DNA from 4 places in the Nocardia sp. KT25-26 genome. Region 1 is predicted to be linked to each of the others. Evidence: riboswitches for the same ligand, from Rfam matches in the RefSeq annotation. Region 1 holds a riboswitch; each other region holds the start of a gene.
What was found. Region 1 has a riboswitch for cobalamin ahead of cobN (cobaltochelatase subunit CobN). Riboswitches for the same ligand answer to the same signal wherever they lie in the genome.

Region 1 (4,590 bases):
TCCACGGCGCCGACGAAGCCGACCGGGATCCCGAGGATCGCCGCGGGGCGCGGCGCACCGCGATCGAGCATGTCGAGCAGATGGAACAGGGCGGTGGGTGCATTGCCGATCGCCACCACCGCACCGTCGAGCCGGTCGCGCAGCAGTTCCAGGGCGGCCGCCGACCGGGTGGTGCCCAGCTCCTGCGCCAGCCCCGGAACCCGGGGGTCGGTCAACAGGCAGCGGACGTCGTTGTCGGCGGGCAGCCGCTTGCGGGTGACACCGGCCGCCACCATGTTCGCATCGCACAGGATGGGGCGGCCCGCCTGCAGGGCCGCGCGCGCGGCCCGCACCACGCCGGGCGAATAGGCGATATCGCCGGCCAGATCGACCTGTCCGGAGCCGTGGATCATCCGCACCGCGACCCGCTCCAGATCGGGTGGGAACCCGGCCAGGTCCGCTTCCGCGCGGATCGTGGCGAAGGAGTTCCGATAGATCTCGGCCCCATCGGTGAGATAGCTGGTGCGTGCGGACATGCGGACAACCCTAGAACCCGGTCGTCGGCACCTCCGCCGCCGGGTTGGCCCGGACCGGACGGCTCATCCCCGGTCGTGCTCTTCGATGCGGTATCCGTGTTCGGTGGCGATCACATCGATCACCGCGCCGCGAGGACGCCCGCAACGCCGATCGCAGCCGGACCAGTGCTGCCGGCCGGCGCGGGTGATCTCCTCGGCGGCATGGGTGTCCGCGTCGGCGACGAGCTCGGGATCCGACCCGGTCGCACCGTCCGGATCGATGTCCGGGCCGGTGCCCGGCAGCACGCGGCCGGATTCGACGGCGGCGGTGAGGTCGGCCCGGACGTCGGTGTGGGATTTCGCGCATCCGGGCAGCCCGGCACAGGCGCTGACCTGCAGCCACGGTGAGGCCGCGTCGAAGATCAGGCCGAGCGGGGCGAGGACCCGTACGACGGTTTCGGCCGGACCCTCGTCGAGGTCGGTGATCACCAGGCTGCGCCACGGGGTGAGGTGGATCGGCCGCTCGATGGCGGCCAGGAACTCGGCCGTGGTAGCGGGAAGGGTGCCGAGGCGGACACCGGCGCCGAGGCTCACCCGGCCGTCGTCCTGGGTGAGCCAGCCGATCGGCAGTTCGTGCCGGGTGCCCGGCGTCAGGGGTGCGGCCGTGGGGGACAGGTCGAGGATCTCGGTGACCCGTTCCGCCCCGCCGTCGATCTCGTGCAGCCGCCACTGTCCGGTGGCGTCCTCGCCCCGGACATCGAGGAATCCGTGCGCGGCGGCGAGCATCACGTCGACCGCCCGATCGGCGGCCACCCGGATTCCGGTGTCCGTCCCGGCGAGCAGCAGAGCGAATTCGTCCGGCCCGACCGCCTGGATACCGATATCGCCGCGCAGCGTGCTCACATCGCCGCGGCCGTCGTCCAGGGTGAACAGTACCCGGCCCGGTAGCTCGGCGAGCCGGGGTTCCCGTTGCAGCCGCAGGTCCAGTTCGGCCGCCGGCACGTGCACGTCCGTCCAGCCGCCCACCCGGCCGGACAGCGGCGACGCGACGATATTGCGGACCCGCTCGTGGGTACGGCTCGGCAGCAGCCCGGCTGCGGCGAGCCGGCGTTCCAGTTCCGCGGCGTCCCGCACCTGCCGCAGCTGGACATTGCCCCGGGAGGTCAGCTCGAGGTTCCCGTCCGCGAGATCGCGAGTGGCCTCGGCCAGCGCCTGCATCGCCTCGGCACCGAGGCGCCCACCGGGGACCCGGACGCGGGCGAGGGGGCCGTCGGCCGCCTGATGCAACCGCAGGATGCCGGGGCAGGAGTCGGGGGCGCTTCTGGTCATGATCTGTCCAGCCTACGACCGGTGCCCGCCGGCCGAGAGAGCGGCGGCACCACCGGCCTGCGCGGTCCGGCAGTTGCAGCGCCGGGCCCTCGCGACGTGTGTTCTGCCGGGCCGTCGTGCCACCGCGCGTCGTCGCGACTCGGCCGGAGGTCCCCGTTAGGCTGGGTGCCGCCCGCTCGGCCGGAGGTTGCGCATGCTGCGAAAAATGTTCGACAAGGGTTTCGTGACGGTCCTGGACAAGGCTGCCGAGGCGCAGCTGCCGTTGGCCGGTCGGTATGTGACCTGGCTGGCGGACCGCCACCCGGAGGACTCCGCGCAGCAGATCGTGGCGCGGCTGCAACGCCGGTACCGGCTCGTGGTCACCGCGAGCGGGGTGACGGTCGGTCTCACCGCGGCAGTGCCCGGGGTCGGCACCCTGCTCGGGATCGCCGCCTCGACCGCCGACACCGCCCTGTTCCTGGAGGCCTCGGCCCTGTTCGGTGGCGGCGCCGCGACCGCCTACCGGGTGGCCGACGACGACCCGATCCGGCAGCAGCTGGTCTCCCGGGTGATTCTCGGCTCGGCCGGTACCGCCACCCTGGAACAGACCGCCGGGCACACGTCGAAGGGCTGGCTCGCCGTGGTCGTCGACCACGTCCCGGTCCTGTCCCGGATGCCGGACTCACCCGCCAAACGCTTCGTGGTGAACTACCTGGTCCGGCGCACTCTGCTGCTCTTCGGCTCGGTGATTCCGGCCGGTATCGGCGCCGTCATCGGCGGCACCGGCAACTATGCCCTCGCCGATTCGGTGATCGACAACGTCCACCGCGCCCTGGCGACCGGTTCCCCCGAACGAACAGCGATCGGGACCGAGCCGGTCCGCCCCTGATCCGGGGTGTTCTCGGCCGCCGGTGCCGGGAGCGGGCCGGTCCCCGGCCGCTCGCCGGGCCCTGTGCCCGGCCGACCCGGCTCGGGTGATGCCCAGTACGATCGGCCGTGCTCGGTGGACCTCCGCCGAGCAGGCTCGCGGGCGACGAGGAAACCGGTGCGATTCCGGTGCGGTCGCGCCACTGTCCACAGCCAGACCCTCTCCGGCGAGCACCGATCCCCGATGGGCGCGTCACCCGAGGAAGGTTCCCTGTGATCCTGCTGCTGTCCACTTCCGATACCGATCTGCTCAGCGCCCGTGCCAGCGGCGCCGATTACCGGTGGGCCAATCCCGCCCGGCTGCTCGTCGGGAGCCCGGTGGTGCCCGGCGAAGGTGCGAAGGACGCGCCGGACGAGCTGTCGGCCCTGCTCGACGGTGTGGACCTGGTGATCGTGCGGATCCTCGGGGGCAAACGGGCCTGGGAGGACGGTCTGGCCGCGGTCCGCGACAGCGGGGTGCCGATGGTGGCGCTCGGCGGCGAGATCGCCCCGGACGCCGAACTGATGGAATGCTCGACCGTCCCGGTCGGCGTCGCGGCCGACGCACACAACTACCTCGCGGCCGGCGGCCCGGAGAACCTCCGGCAGCTGTATCACTTCCTGTCCGACACCGTGCTGCTCACCGGCCTCGGGTTCGAACCGCCCGTGCAGCTGCCCAGCTGGGGTGTGCTCGACCGGGAGCCCCGTGAGACCGCCGCGGCCGCACCCACCGTCGCGGTGGTGTACTACCGGGCCCAGCAGCTGGCCGGGAACACCGCCTACGTCGAGGCGCTGTGCCGTGCCGTCGAGGACGCGGGGGCCCGGGCCCTGCCGGTGTACTGCGCCTCGCTGCGCACCGCCGAACCCGAACTCCTGGACACCCTCCGGCAGGCCGACGCCCTGATCGTCACCGTCCTCGCCGCCGGCGGCAGCAAACCCGCCACCGCCGCAGCCGGCGGTGACGACGAGGCCTGGGACGTCGCCGCGCTCGCCGCCCTGGATGTGCCGATCCTGCAGGGCCTGTGCCTGACCACCGGCCGGGCGCAATGGGAGGCCAACGACGACGGGCTGTCCCCGATGGATGTCGCCACCCAGGTGGCGGTCCCCGAATTCGACGGCCGCATCATCACGGTGCCGTTCTCGTTCAAGGAGTTCGACGAGGACGGTCTGGCCACCTACGTCCCGGATGCGGAACGCGCCGGCCGGGTCGCGGGCATCGCCACCCGGTACGCCCGCCTGCGGCACCTGCCGGCGGCCGACAAGCGGCTGGCCGTCATGCTGTCGGCCTACCCGACCAAACACGCTCGGATCGGCAACGCCGTCGGCCTGGACACTCCGGCCAGCGCCATCGCGCTGCTGTCCGCCCTGCGCGAGGCGGGCTACGACCTCGGCGCCGCGGGGGAGATCCCGGGCCTGGACACCGGCGACGGTGACGCGCTGATCCACGCCCTGATCGCCGCGGGCGGCCAGGACCCCGACTGGCTGTCGGCAGAACAGCTGGAGGGCAACCCGATCCGGATCGGTGCGGCCACCTACACGGCATGGTTCGACACCCTGCCCGAGGATCTGCGCACCGCCGTCGTCGAGGCCTGGGGTCCGCCGCCGGGAGAACTGTACGTGGACCGGTCCGCCGACCCGGCCGGTGAGATCGTCATCGCGGCACTGCGATTCGGCAATATCGTGCTGATGGTGCAGCCGCCGCGCGGTTTCGGTGAGAACCCGGTCGCGATCTACCACGATCCGGATCTGCCGCCCAGCCACCACTACCTGGCCGCCTACCGATGGCTGTCGGCCCCGGACGGCTTCGCCGCCGACGCCATGGTGCATCTGGGTAAGCACGGAAACCTGGAATGGCTGCCCGGCAAAACGCTCGGCATGTCCG
Region 2 (4,590 bases), 2.8 Mb from region 1:
TGTGCAGTCCGAACACCATCGGCAGCGGCCAGACCAGGCCGAGGAAGCCGATCACGACCAGCGGATAGGTGAGCCATCGGGAGCCACGGGAACCGGCGGTGAGGAAGGCGATGATCAGGGAAACGAAGATCGGCCCGTACCCGTAGCCGAGGCTGACATAGGCCGCGCAGGCCGCGAAGCTGATCAGCAGCACCGGTTCCGGCCACCGCCGCCGGGCGATCAGCGCGACCGGACCGGCCAGCAGCAGCGCGTAACCGAGCAGGTCCAGGGACCGGACCCCGTCCTGATGCAGGTTCGCGGCCCGGCCACCCAGCACCTGGACGACCGCGACGACCACGGCCGGGCCGAGATCGAGCAGGAGCGAGCGGCGAACCGAATCGATCGGTCCGAACAACCGGTTGCCAGGCGCCTTCACGCATGACAGCCTAACGCCGGAACCAGCGGTGGCAGTGGGTAAACTCCGGTGATGGACCAGCCCGTTCGTATCCCGGATCTGTCCGCTCGGCCACATGAACTCACCGTGGAACGAGTGATGAAGGCGTCGCCGAGCCTGCTGTATGCGGCCTGGACGCAGGGTCTCGACCTGTGGCTGGCGGCGCCCGATTCGGTGCTGATGCGCCCCGCTGTCAACGAACCGCTGTACTTCGAAACCGAATTCGAGGGCAAGCGGAATCCGCACTACGGCCGGACGCTGCGGCTGGAGCCGAACCGGCTCGTCGAGTTCACCTGGGTCACCACCGCCACCGAAGGCGTGGAGACGGTGGTGACCGTGGACCTGCTCAAGCAGCCCAGGGGAATCCGACTGCGGCTGCGGCATGCCGGGTTCCCCACCGCCGCAGTGCGGGACCTGCATGAGCAGGTCTGGCCCGGGATCCTGGAACGGCTCGACGAGCGGACTTCCGCCGTCGTCGCGGGCGAGTAGGTTCGAACCCGAGCACTTCCACCCTCGAAACGAAAGGATCGCGATGCCCACACGTACCGCGCGCACCCTCTGGGCCGGTGGCCTGCAGGACGGTTCCGGCCAGGTCGAACTCGTGAGCTCCAGCGTCGGCAAGTACGACGTGTCGTTCCCGAAGCGCACGGCCGACGAGGCCGGCGGCACCACCAGCCCCGAGGAGCTGCTGGCGGCCTCGCACGCCTCCTGCTACTCGATGGCGCTGTCCAACGAGATCGCGAATGCCGGTGGCACGCCGGAGAGTCTGGATGTCACGGCCGATGTGACGCTGGGCCCGGACCCGGCCGGTGGATTCCGGATCGGCAAGATCAAACTGACCGTCCGGGTGGTTGCACCGGGTCTCACCGATGAGGGCTTCTTCGCCGCCGCCACCGCGGCCAAGGACGGCTGCCCGATCAGCAAGGCGCTCGCCGGAGTGGGCGAGATCGAGCTCGACGCCGCATTGGTCTGACCCGCCCGGTCGAGACATTCCGATGCCCTGCCGCCGTATGCGGCAGGGCATCGTGGCGTCCGGGTCCTCATCGGCGCCGGAAGTGCCCGCGAGCGCCGGGGGCGTACATCGCCGCGACCGCAACCAGCACCGCCAGGATGTGCACCACCCGGCAGCCGACGAGCACCGCCGAGTATCCGGACAGCTCCAGGAACGGGTCGCGGAGCCGTTGCGCGGACAACAGCACCGCGAGCGGTTCGACGGTCAGCGAAGCGGTGCCGACGACTCCGAGTCCCAGGGTGAGCGCCCTTCGAGCGGTGCGGCCCCCGGCGGCCATCCGAATCGCGACAGCCGCAACCACCAGGTAGATCGCCACCCGCAACAGCAGGCCGGGCAGCCGGTCGGTGAACGCGCCGCCGTCCCGGGCAGTCCGGAGCAATGTCTCGACGACACCCGCGCCGAGCGCGGTGAGGATCGCGAAGTAGGCGAGCGAGACCGGCCGGGGTCTCGGGATCGGTCCGGCGACGGTCGGTGCCATAGCGGAAGCCGGTGGCGCGAAGGAGATCATGACTTCGACGATGGCTGCCCGGCAGCGCGGACCGAATCACCCGCGGGTAGCAGTTCGGCTCGATACCGGGGTACCGGGCCGGATCTAGGCAGGCACGGTGGCCGGGTCCGCGGCCCTTCGCTGGGTGAGCTGGGTCAGGACTGCGAAACTCAGGCCGAGGGCGGCCCACAGCGTGGTGGCCTGTGCCAGCGAGGCCACCCGGAACTGCCAGAGCAGGCTCGCCGGGAAGTCGGCGGATACTTCGTCCACGCCCGGGAGCAGCACGTAGCCGAGCGTCACGACGACCAGGAACGCCCCCAGGGCGCCCGACCAGCGCAGTGACTCGAACTGGGCCGCGAGTGCCCGGTGGACCAGGACCGCTGCGCCGACCGCGACCAGTCCGAGCAGCACGGCGGCGACCCACAGCCAGGTGCGGTCGTTGATCGTCTCCGGATCACCCACCGCGGGCGGGTTGGCCGGGTATTTGAAGAACGGCACCGCGACGATCGCCGTCCAGCCGACTACGGCCAGGCCCACCGACAATCGCTGTGCGGCGAGATCGGTGTGCCGCCGGGCCAGGTTCGCGGCCAGCGCGAACAATGCACCGAACGCCATCCCGGACAGGCCGAGCCCGAGGAACAGCCCGAACTTCTGCCCGGAGCGGCTGACCAGCGGCTCCTCCTCGTCGCCGTGACTGTGTCCGGACGATTCCCCGGCGCCGTGGCTGTGGCCACCGGACTCCGGTGCGGCAGCTTCCTCCAGTGCGATGGCGGCCTCGATATGCGGCTCGCCGACGAAGAATCCCACTGTCGCGGCCAGCAGACCGGCGATGAGGCCGGCCAGCAGGCCGCGCAGCAGGAGGGTACGCAGGGTTCCCGTCAGTGGCACGGAACCCCCAGCAGGTGTCGCCCGTCGTGCATCAGCTCATGCATGAACATCCCGGTACGGGAGACCGCGCCCTGGTCGAAACCGACCAGGTAGAGCGTCAGCAGGGCGAGCAGTACGACACCCACTGTGATGAGCACAGTGCTCAATTGATCCAGTCCGGCGGAGCGGCTGGGCGAATGTGCGATGGCCATTCGGGTCCTCCTCCCGGGATGCGCGTCCCGGTCGAGTGGTCGGGCGCGAAGGTGCCGGTATCTGGCTCTCCGGCACCGGGGAACCGGTACGTGGATTACAGTGGCGCGACCGCTCCGGACTCACACCGGAATTCCCGCACACCCTCGCACAATTACCTCAGAACTGTGACAGGCCCAGCCGCCGTCGTCAACAGGGTGCGCAGTATCCAGGCCGGTCAGGGCTTCGCGGGGACGTCCAGGACCACCTCGAACTCCAGCAGGGATGCCCCGGTGGACACCGGCTTCGGCCGCTCGCCCTCGCCGCCCTGCCCGGCGTGTGCGGCGCGGGCCGGGCCGTCGCGCCAGGCGGCGAACGACTCCTCCGAATCCCACTGCGTCACCACGAAATACCGGTCGTCGCCGGCCACCGGGCGGAGCAATTGGAAGCCGAGGAAGCCCGGCGAGTTCTCCACCGCGTGCGCGCGGGCGGCGAACCGCTTCTCCAGTTCGGGGCCTGCGCCCTCCGGGATCTCGATCGCATTGATCTTCACAACAGCCATAACCGAACTGTAGTGATGTGCCGGGGGACCGGCGCTGCGGGCACAATCGGGCGGGTGTTGTACGACGAGGGTGGTGCGGGCAGTCCGATCCTGCTGCTGCACGGATTGATGGGCAGTGCGCGCACCTGGAGTGATCATCTGGACTGGTTCCGCGGCTTCGGCCACGTCTACACCTTCGACGCCGCCGGACACGGCCGCCGGCCACCGGCCGAACTCACCACCGAGGCGTTCGTGGCGGACCTGGCCGCGGCCACCGAAGCCATTGCCGAACCCGCGGTGCTGGTCGGGCATTCGATGGGGGCATTGCACGGATGGGTGTACGCCGCCGCCCACCCGGACCGGGTCCGCGCACTGGTCGTGGAGGACATCGCCCCGGATTTCACCGGCCGCACGGCCGCGCATTGGGCGGCGATGATGCACGCCTGGCCGCAGCCGTTCCCCGACGAGCGGGCCGTGCTGGACTACTTCGGGCCGATTGCCGGCCGCTATTTCGTGCGGGCCTTCGCCGCCGGGCCGGACGGGTACCGGCTGCACGGTTCGGTGGACACCTTCCGCGACATCTCCGAGGAGTGGGGCGTCCGGGACTTCTGGTCCGAATGGCGGTCGCTCACCGTCCCGGCGTTGCTGCTGGAGGGCGAGCACACCATCACCCCGCCGGGGCAGATGCGGGAGATGGCGCGAATGCATCCGGACGCCGAATACGTGTGGGTCGCCGGGGCCGGGCATCTGGTGCACGACGAGCAGCCGGAGCGTTACCGCGAGTCCGTCGGCGCCTTCCTGCGGAAGGTGCTCGGCTGATGGCGGGTCAGGCGGATCCTTCGCCCGCCAAGGCGAACAGGCCGTCGTCGGTCTGCTCGATCAGCCCGTCGACCAGCAGGGAATCCAGTGCGCGGTCCCGCTGGCCGGGATCGCGGGTCCAGGCCAGATCCAGCCGGACCCGCTCCACCGGCCCGTGGGCGTCGCGCAGCACGTCCAGCAGTCGGCCCCGGGCCTGCCGGTCGGTGCCCTCGTACTTCTGCGTGCGCCGCGTCGTCGGTGCG
Region 3 (4,590 bases), 2.0 Mb from region 1:
TCAGCCACATGGCGGCGGTATGCGCCTCGTACACGCTCGCCCGGGTCAGCAGGAACGAGATCGCCGCCGACAGCATCGCCGTGACACCGATCCCGACCAGGACCAGCCGATACCCGTCGAGCCCGTCCTCGGTGGCCACGGCGACGATCAGCAACATCGCCACCGCGGCCCCGCCGGCGGCCCCGGCGACCAGGACCAGACCGGCCCCGCCGAGTACCACGCTCACCGTCAGCGCGCCCAGCGAGGCGCCGGCGTTGATGCCGATGATCTCGGGACTGACCAGAGGATTCCTCGCGATCCGCTGCAGAACGGCACCGGAGAGGGCGAAAGCGGCCCCGACGCACAGCCCGGTCAGGATGCGTGGCAGCCGGTCGGCGACGACGACGTCGTATTCGATGAGTGTGCCACCACCTCCGAGTACCCGGAGCACATCGGCGACGGTGAGCCGATAGTGCCCGACGGTCAGCGACCACGCCGCCACCGCGAGCGCGGCCGCGGCGAGCAGAACGGTGATCAGCACCGCGCGCCGCCGGACCCGGAACGCGACGCCGCGGCGCGGCGAACGCACCAGGAGCGTCCCGGTGGGCAGCACGGTGTCACGCGTGGCAGTCACAGCGCCGCCACCTTCCGGTTGCGGACCAGGTAGAGGAAGAACGGCGCACCGGCGAGCGCGGTGACGATGCCGACCTGGACCTCCTGCGGCCGCGCCGCCACCCGCCCGACGATATCGGCGAGCAGCAGCAGACCCGGCCCGAGCACGACACACCAGGCCAGGATCCACCGGTAGTCGTGTCCGGCGAGCATCCGGGCGATATGCGGAATCACCAGCCCGATGAAGGCAACCGGACCGGCGACGGCTACCGCGGCCCCGGCCAGCAGCACCACACTCGCCGCACCGGCGGCCCGCACCGCGACGAGGCGGGCACCGAGCGTGCGGGCCATATCGTCGCCCATCGCCAGCGTGTTCAGCGTCCGTGAGACCGCTACCGCAAGCAACGCGCCGGCACCGACGAAAGGCACCATCGCCACCACGTCGCCGAGTTCGGCTCGGGTGAGCGATCCGACCACCCAGTACCGGAAGTCGTCGAAAGTGGACCGGTCCAGCAGCGTGATCGCCGTGGTGATCGACGAGCACAGCGCGGCGAATGCGGCGCCGGCCAGCGCCAACTTCACCGGTGTCGCACCACCGAATCCCAGCGACCCGAGCGTGTACACGAACAACGCGGCGACCGCCGCACCGAGGAAGGCGAACCAGACGAACCCGCTCGGTGCGGCGAGTCCGAGGGTGCCCATGGCGACGACGATGGCGAGGGACGCGCCGGAGTTGATGCCGAGCAGGCCGGGCCCGGCAAGCGGGTTGCGGGTCAGGCCCTGCATGACGGCACCGGCGAGGGCGAGCGCGATCCCGGCCAGCAGACCGGCCAGGGTGCGCGGCAGCCGGATGTAGCGGACGATGCGGTCGGTGTCGGTCCCCTGGAAATCGGTGAATGCCGACAGGGCCTGGTCGAGGGTGACCGGATAGGACCCGACCAGCAGCGAGCCCACGCACACCACGGCGAGCCCGGCACCGGCGACGATCAGCCCCGAGCCGCGGAAGCTGCGGTTCATCAGTCGAACAGATCCGGGTGGATCAGTTCGGCCACCAGTTCGGTGGCGTGCGCGATCCGGACACCGGCGGCCCGGTCGGCGAACAGGAACGGGTACACGTCGCCGTTGCGGACGGCGGTCAGGTTGGCGAACGCCGGGTCGGCGAGGAGCCGGTCGGCCTCGGGCTGCCCGTCGGCTCGGGTGTAGCTCGCATCGCAGCACAGGCTGGTCAGGATGACGTCCGGGTCGCGGGCGATGATCTCCTCCGCGCCGATCGGGACATTGCGACGCTGGGTGAGATCGGCGAAGAGATTCGTGCCGCCGGCGGCATCGATGATTCGGGTGACGAAGTCGGTGCCACCGGCGACGGTGTACGAACCGTCGTCCTTGACCGAGACGACAGCCACCCGCGGCCGTTCGGCGCCTTCGACGGTCGTGCGCACCGCTTCGATGCGGGTGCGCAGATCCTCGACCACCTCGTCGGCGCGCTCGGACACGCCCCACAGGGCGCCGAGGTCGGCCAGGTCGGCGTACACATTGTCGAAGCGGACGGTCGCCGGGTCGATGGCCTCGTCGGACAGGCCGTCCTCGCTCGGGCACAGCGGGCTCAGAATCCAGGTCTGCACACCCAGTTCGTGCAGGCTCGCCCGGGTCCCGACGCTCTGCTGCATGGACTCGGCGAAGACACCGTTGTATCCGGAAAGGACGAAATCGGGTTTCTTCGCGAGCATCTCGTCGCGGCTGGGCAGCTTCTCCACATAGTCCATCTCGGCCTGGGCATCCCGGTACTCGGGTAGTACCGCCGAATCCAGGAACGCCGTCCCGGCGAGCCGGTCGGTGACGCCGAGCGCATGCGCGATCTCGATCGACGGCTGATAGGCCGCGTAGATTCGCTGCGGCGGTTCGGGTACTGCGATCTCGATCCCGCAGTTCGTGCGGGTGGCCGACACGGCACTGCTCGCAGCCGGTTCGGTTCGGACGCCACAACCGGCCAGAACGGCCGAACAGGCGATGACGGCGCCGATACGCAGGCGCGCGGAAACAGACATGGTCACAGGTGACCGCCTTCCAGATCCTCGTGGAGCGGGTGCTACGCCGTGGCCGGTCTCCTGGCTGACGGGATGTCGTGCGGTGCAGCTACCTTCCCGAGGCCTGCCGGCCTCAGTGGTTCCGGACGTCGTCCGGGACGCTGCTCCGCTCCCGATCACAGTGGCGAGGGCCGCACCGGTTCCACACCGGTTTCCCGAACACCACGACCCGGGGAGAGTACCAAGGCATGACTGCAGCCGGGCCGCCACACTCGACGAAACGGTCGTATCGGACATCCCGGGCTGAGATACTCGAAGCGGAGAGCTGAGTAGCTGATTCCCGCGGTCGGGAGGTGCGACCGGGATGGAATGGTTCACGGCACCCGAATACTGGCTGAGTCGGCAGGTCTTCCAACACGGCCTGGCGGCAGTGTATCTGGTCGCCTTCCTGGCGGCGGCCAGGCAGTTCCGGGCACTGCTCGGAGCGCACGGCCTCACCCCGATTCCCCGGTTCCTGGCACGGACCGGATGGCGCCGGGCGCCGAGCATCTTCCGATGGCACTATTCGGACCGGTTCTTCGCGGTGATCTGCTGGTCCGGGGTGGTGCTGTCGGCCGCGCTGATCGCGGGACTCGGTGACCTGGTGCCGCTGTGGGCGGCGATGCTGCTGTGGACCGTGCTGTGGGCGCTGTACCTCTCGATCGTGAACGTGGGCCAGACCTGGTATTCGTTCGGCTGGGAATCGCTGCTGCTGGAGGCCGGATTCCTGGCGATCTTCCTGGGCAACGACGACACCGCCCCACCGATCCTGATCCTGCTGGCCCTGCGCTGGCTGCTGTTCCGGGTGGAATTCGGCGCCGGGCTGATCAAGCTCCGCGGCGACCGCTGCTGGCGTGACCTGACCTGCCTCTACTACCACCACGAGACCCAGCCGATGCCCGGGCCGCTGAGCTGGTTCTTCCACAACCTGCCGCGGCCGGTGCACCGCGCAGAGGTGGCGGCCAACCATTTCACCCAGCTGGTGGTCCCGTTCGGGTTGTTCGCACCGCAGCCGGTCGCGAGCGTGGCGGCGCTGATCATCATCGCCACCCAGCTGTGGCTGGTCCTGTCCGGCAACTTCGCCTGGCTGAACTGGCTCACCATCGTCCTTGCCACCAGCGTCGTCGACGTCTCGTGGGTGGTTGCCGCACCGGCCCTGCCCGCACCACCGGTGTGGTTCACCGTGCCGGTGATCGCGGTGACCGCGCTGATTGTGGTGCTGAGCTACCGGCCCGCGCGGAACCTGCTGTCCCGGCGACAGCGGATGAACACCTCCTACGACTCGCTGCACCTGGTCAACAGCTACGGAGCGTTCGGCAGCGTCGAACGGGAACGGTGGGAGGTGGTCCTGGAAGGCACCGACGACCCCGTCCTCACCCGGAACACCCGATGGCAGGAATACGAGCTGAAGGGCAAACCGGGCGACCCCCGACGGCTACCCCGCCAGTGGGCGCCCTACCACCTGCGCCTGGACTGGCTGATGTGGTTCGCCGCCATCTCGCCGGCCTACGCCCGCGGATGGCTGGAACCCCTCGTCGTCCGGCTGCTCGAGAACGACCCCGCTACCCTGCGCCTGCTCCGGCGCAACCCCTTCCCCGGAGCACCGCCGACCTTCGTCCGGGCCCGCCTGTACCGCTATCGCTTCACCACGCCCCGCGAACTGCGCCGCAGCCACGCATGGTGGCACCGCACCCCGGTCGGTGACTACATCCCGCCGACCACGCTCCGCCACCTGGACAGTTGACCGCCGACGTAGGACAGGGCAGCAGGGTGGTGGCGGCCGGTGTGCCCGCCGCCTGCGCCGAGCCGACCTTGCATCCAGATGCGCCATCTTGCATCGCCGGTGATGCACGGTCGCACACCTGGATGCAAGGTCGCGACCGCGACGCCGCACCGCCGGCGGCACGAGGCGGGGATCTCACAAGGGGGTAGCCGG
Region 4 (4,590 bases), 770 kb from region 1:
GGCGGGCCGGGAGACGTCACCGAACAGGATCGGCGGCCGGACGCAGCGGGTGCCGTAGGACTGCACCCAGCCGGCCGTGGTCGTGGCGAATCCGTCCAGCAGGTCCGCGAAGTACTGCACCATGTCGTTGCGCTCGGGCTCACCGTGCACCAGCACATCCAGGCCGAGCTCCTCCTGCAGTGCGATCACCGCATCGATCTCCGCCCGCATCCGCCGCTGGTACTCGTCCCGGTCGATCGCGCCGGAGCGCAGTGCGGCCCGGGCCCGCCGGATCGCGGCGGTCTGCGGATAGGAGCCGATGGTGGTGGTCGGCAAGGGCGGCAGGTCCAACTCCGCACGCTGCAGGGCGCGGCGCTCGTCGGCGGGGGCCCGGGTCACCTCGGCCGGGCCCAGTGCGGCCAGCCGATTCCGCACGGCGGTGTTGTACAGCCGGGTGTCGGTCCGGCGCGCCGCCAGTGCGGTGCGGGCCGCGGCGAGTTCCTCGGCCACCGCCTCGGTGCCGTCGCGCAGTGCCGTGGCCAGCAGCCGGACCTCGGCGATCTTCTCGGCGCCGAAGGCCAGCCGGCTGCGCAGTTGTTCGTCGAGAGCCTGCTCGGGGGCCAGCGAATACGGGACGTGCAGCAGCGAGCAGGAACAGGCAACGGCCACCGCACCGGCGCTGCCCAGCAGCGTGCCCAGGGTGCTCAGGGCGCGGTCCGGGTCGGTGCGCCAGACATTGCGTCCGTCCACCACGCCCGCGACCAGCAGCTTGTCCGCCAGTGCCGGGACCACGGCGACGTCCTCGACCCGGGTGCCCGCGGTGAAGTCCAGCGCGATGCCGTCGATATCGGTCTCGGCGAGCGCGGGCAGCGCGGCGTCGAGATGTCCGAAGTAGGTCGCCACCAGGATCGCCGGTCGTTGCCCGGCCGCCGACAGGCGACGGTAGGCCTCGACGACCCGGGCGAGCTCCGTCGCAGTCAGATCGGTCGCCAGGATCGGCTCGTCGATCTGTACCCAGCCGGCACCGGCCGCGGCGAGCCGGCCCAGCAGGTCCTCGTACAGCGGCAGCAGCTCGGCCAGCCGGTCCAGCGGCTCGCCGGTGGCGTGCTTGGCCAGCTTCAGGAACGTCACCGGCCCGATCACCACCGGCCGGGCGGGCACCCCGAGTTCGGCCGCCTCGGCGAACTCGGCCAGCAGCTTGTCCGGCTGCAGGGTGAAGGTGGTGTCGGCCGTCAGCTCCGGCACCAGGTAGTGGTAGTTGGTGTCGAACCATTTGGTCATTTCCAGGGGTGGCACGGTGTCGTTGCCGCGGGCGGCGGCGAAGTACCGGTCCAGCGGGTCGGCGATGTCGGTGACTCGCCGGGGCAGTGCGCCGAGCATTACGGCGGTGTCGAGGACCTGGTCGTAGTAGGAGAAGGTGCCCACCGGCACCGAGTCCAGGCCGGCGGCGGTGGCCGCGCCGAGCTGGCTGCGGCGCAGGTCGCGGGCCACGGTGTGCAGGTACTCGGCATCGACGCGGCCGGCCCAGTAGGCCTCGGTGGCGCGCTTGAGCTCCCGGTTCGGCCCCACCCGGGGCAGGCCGAGCACGGTCGCGGTGAACGGGGTTCGGGAAACGGTCACGGAATCTCTCCCAATGCAGTGCGGATGGCCACGGCCATTACCGGGCGAGGGCACACGGGAGCGCCGCGGCAGGGATCCGTGCTGCCGGCAGCAGGAGCCCGATACGACGGTTCCGATGGTCCGCGCGCCCGATCCACGAGGCGGTGGCCGCCGGATACGGCGTATCCGGCACAGCGGGCAGGTCTTCGGACTCGCGGGCACCGGCCGGATCGGCCGACCTACTGGCCGTCGCTTCCCGGGCGCCGGGCCCAGTGCTCATGACGGCGGTCGTTCCTGCATACCGCTGCGGGACAGTCCCGGATTCCCACCGGGTTCCCTCTCACCCGGGCCCCGAGGGGCGCGGGCTTCGACCCGGTGCGGGAGGACGGGGCTCCATCTCTTCCACCGCACCGGCGAACCAGCTGCGTACTCCAGCATAGGTCCTCCCGGGGGAGTAATGTCGCGCCTGCCCGCACCACGGGCGTCGGCCGGCCGTGAGATGTGACCGCTGAGTGAACACAACTTCGCAGGTCGGCGGCGGATCCTGTGAAGATTGCTGCGAACCACCCTTCGCTGTCGGATCCTCGGACAGGGCCATGTACGTTGAATCAATGTTCTCGAAAGTCTTGGTCGCCAACCGCGGCGAGATCGCCATCCGGGCCTTCCGGGCTGCCTACGAACTGGGCATCGGAACGGTCGCGGTGTTTCCGCACGAGGACCGCAACTCCGTCCACCGGCTGAAGGCCGCCGAGGCCTACCAGATCGGTGAGGAGGGGCACCCGGTCCGGGCGTATCTGTCGATCGACGCCGTCATCGACGCCGCGAAGTCGGCGGGTGCCGATGCCATCTACCCGGGCTACGGCTTCCTGTCGGAGAACCCGGACCTGGCGGCGGCGTGTGCCCGGGAAGGCATCACCTTCATCGGCCCGTCCGCCGAAGTGCTGGAGATGGCCGGTAACAAGGCCACCGCCATCGCCGCGGCGAAGGCGGCCGGGCTGCCGGTGCTGAAGTCCAGCGAACCGAGCGCCGATATCGATGCGCTGCTGGCCGCCGCCCAGGAATTCGAGTACCCGGTCTTCGTCAAGGCGGTGGCCGGTGGCGGCGGCCGCGGGATGCGGCGGGTCGCCGAGCCGGATCAACTGCGTGAGGCGATCGAGGCCGCCTCCCGGGAGGCCGAGTCGGCGTTCGGCGATCCGACGGTGTTCCTCGAGCAGGCCGTGGTCAACCCGCGGCATATCGAGGTGCAGATCCTGGCCGACCAGCAGGGCAATGTGATGCATCTGTTCGAGCGGGACTGCTCGCTGCAGCGGCGGCATCAGAAGGTGATCGAGCTGGCTCCGGCACCGAATCTGGACCCGGAGCTGCGGGAACGGATCTGTGCCGACGCCGTCGCCTTCGCCCGGCAGATCGGTTACAGCAATGCCGGCACCGTCGAGTTCCTCCTCGATGAACGCGGCAACCACGTCTTCATCGAGATGAACCCGCGCATCCAGGTCGAGCACACGGTGACCGAGGAGATCACCGATGTCGACCTGGTGCAGTCGCAGCTGCGGATCGCCGCGGGGGAGACCCTGTCCGACCTGGGGCTGAGCCAGGACGCGGTGTCCATCCACGGTGCTGCGCTGCAATGCCGGATCACCACCGAGGACCCGGCCAACGGGTTCCGCCCGGACACCGGCCGGATCACCGCCTACCGCACCCCGGGTGGTGCCGGGATCCGCCTGGACGGCGGCGCCAACCTGGGCGCGGAGATCGGTGCCTACTTCGATTCGATGCTGGTGAAGCTGACCTGCCGGGGCCGCGACTTCACCGCGGCGGCCGGGCGGGCGCGCCGCGCGCTGGCCGAGTTCCGGATCCGCGGCGTCACCACCAACATCCCGTTCCTGCTCGCCGTGCTCGACGACCCGGATTTCCGGGCCGGCCGGGTGACCACCTCGTTCATCGACGAACGGCCGCAGCTGCTGACACCGCGTGAGCCCGCCGACCGCGGTACCAAGATCCTGAACTATCTCGCCGATATCACCGTCAACAAGCCGCACGGGCCGCGGCCGACGGCGGTGTACCCGCACGACAAGCTGCCCGCCATCGACCTGACGGTGCCGCCGCCGGACGGGTCGCGGCAGCGGCTGCTGACCCTCGGTCCGGAGGGCTTTTCGCGGGCGCTGCGCGAACAGGACGCGGTCGGGGTCACCGACACCACCTTCCGGGACGCCCACCAGTCGCTGCTGGCCACCCGGGTGCGGACCAACGGACTGCTGGACGTCGCCGGGCACGTTGCGCGGCTGACCCCCGAACTGCTGTCGATCGAGGCCTGGGGTGGCGCGACCTACGATGTGGCGCTGCGGTTCCTGTACGAGGATCCGTGGGAGCGCCTCGCGGCATTGCGCGAAGCGGTCCCGAACATCTGCCTGCAGATGCTGCTGCGGGGCCGCAACACCGTCGGCTACACCCCGTACCCGGAGCGGGTCACCCGCGCCTTCGTGTCCGAGGCGGCCGACACCGGAATCGACATCTTCCGGATCTTCGATGCGCTCAACAATGTCGACCAGATGCGGCCGGCCATCGACGCCGTCCGAGAGACCGGGACCGCGGTCGCCGAGGTCGCACTGAGTTACACCGGCGATCTGTGCAACCCGGACGAGGAGCTCTACACCCTCGACTACTACCTGAAGCTGGCCGAGCAGATCGTCGACGCCGGTGCGCACGTGCTCGCCATCAAGGACATGGCCGGGCTGCTGCGCGCCCCGGCGGCGGTGAAGCTGGTCACGGCGTTGCGCAGCAACTTCGACCTGCCGGTGCATGTGCACACCCACGACACTCCGGGCGGGCAGCTCGCGACGTACCTGGCGGCCTGGCAGGCGGGCGCCGATGCGGTCGACGGCGCCAGCGCCGCGATGGCCGGCACCACCAGCCAGCCCGCGCTGTCGGCGATCGTGGCCGCGGCCGCGCACACCGAGCGCGACACCGGGCTGAATCTGCAGAACGTCTGCGATCTGGAGCCGTACTGGGAGG

Region 2: another riboswitch for cobalamin. It lies ahead of AC1HFH_RS25295 (CbtB domain-containing protein); the one in region 1 lies ahead of cobN (cobaltochelatase subunit CobN).
Region 3: another riboswitch for cobalamin. It lies ahead of AC1HFH_RS21235 (ABC transporter substrate-binding protein); the one in region 1 lies ahead of cobN (cobaltochelatase subunit CobN).
Region 4: another riboswitch for cobalamin. It lies ahead of metE (5-methyltetrahydropteroyltriglutamate--homocysteine S-methyltransferase); the one in region 1 lies ahead of cobN (cobaltochelatase subunit CobN).

The regions. Positions count from the first base shown of each region.
Region 1 covers NZ_CM152813.1:2,672,078-2,676,667, forward strand. The annotation lists gene AC1HFH_RS12130 (precorrin-8X methylmutase) at 1-515, opposite strand, end outside; gene cobG (precorrin-3B synthase) at 579-1,823, opposite strand; gene AC1HFH_RS12140 (hypothetical protein) at 2,017-2,691, shown strand; cobalamin riboswitch at 2,790-2,912, shown strand; gene cobN (cobaltochelatase subunit CobN) at 2,943-4,590, shown strand, end outside.
Region 2 covers NZ_CM152813.1:5,583,260-5,587,849, reverse strand. The annotation lists gene AC1HFH_RS25320 (sensor histidine kinase) at 1-415, opposite strand, end outside; gene AC1HFH_RS25315 (SRPBCC family protein) at 467-922, shown strand; gene AC1HFH_RS25310 (OsmC family peroxiredoxin) at 966-1,406, shown strand; gene AC1HFH_RS25305 (hypothetical protein) at 1,474-1,953, opposite strand; gene AC1HFH_RS25300 (CbtA family protein) at 2,038-2,820, opposite strand; gene AC1HFH_RS25295 (CbtB domain-containing protein) at 2,811-3,011, opposite strand; cobalamin riboswitch at 3,047-3,170, opposite strand; gene AC1HFH_RS25290 (antibiotic biosynthesis monooxygenase family protein) at 3,227-3,550, opposite strand; gene AC1HFH_RS25285 (alpha/beta fold hydrolase) at 3,605-4,348, shown strand; gene AC1HFH_RS25280 (HhH-GPD family protein) at 4,356-4,590, opposite strand, start outside.
Region 3 covers NZ_CM152813.1:4,691,136-4,695,725, forward strand. The annotation lists gene AC1HFH_RS21225 (FecCD family ABC transporter permease) at 1-613, opposite strand, end outside; gene AC1HFH_RS21230 (FecCD family ABC transporter permease) at 610-1,608, opposite strand; gene AC1HFH_RS21235 (ABC transporter substrate-binding protein) at 1,608-2,636, opposite strand; cobalamin riboswitch at 2,670-2,876, opposite strand; gene AC1HFH_RS21240 (lipase maturation factor family protein) at 2,980-4,398, shown strand.
Region 4 covers NZ_CM152813.1:1,899,159-1,903,748, forward strand. The annotation lists gene metE (5-methyltetrahydropteroyltriglutamate--homocysteine S-methyltransferase) at 1-1,599, opposite strand, end outside; cobalamin riboswitch at 1,779-1,917, opposite strand; gene AC1HFH_RS08690 (pyruvate carboxylase) at 2,190-4,590, shown strand, end outside.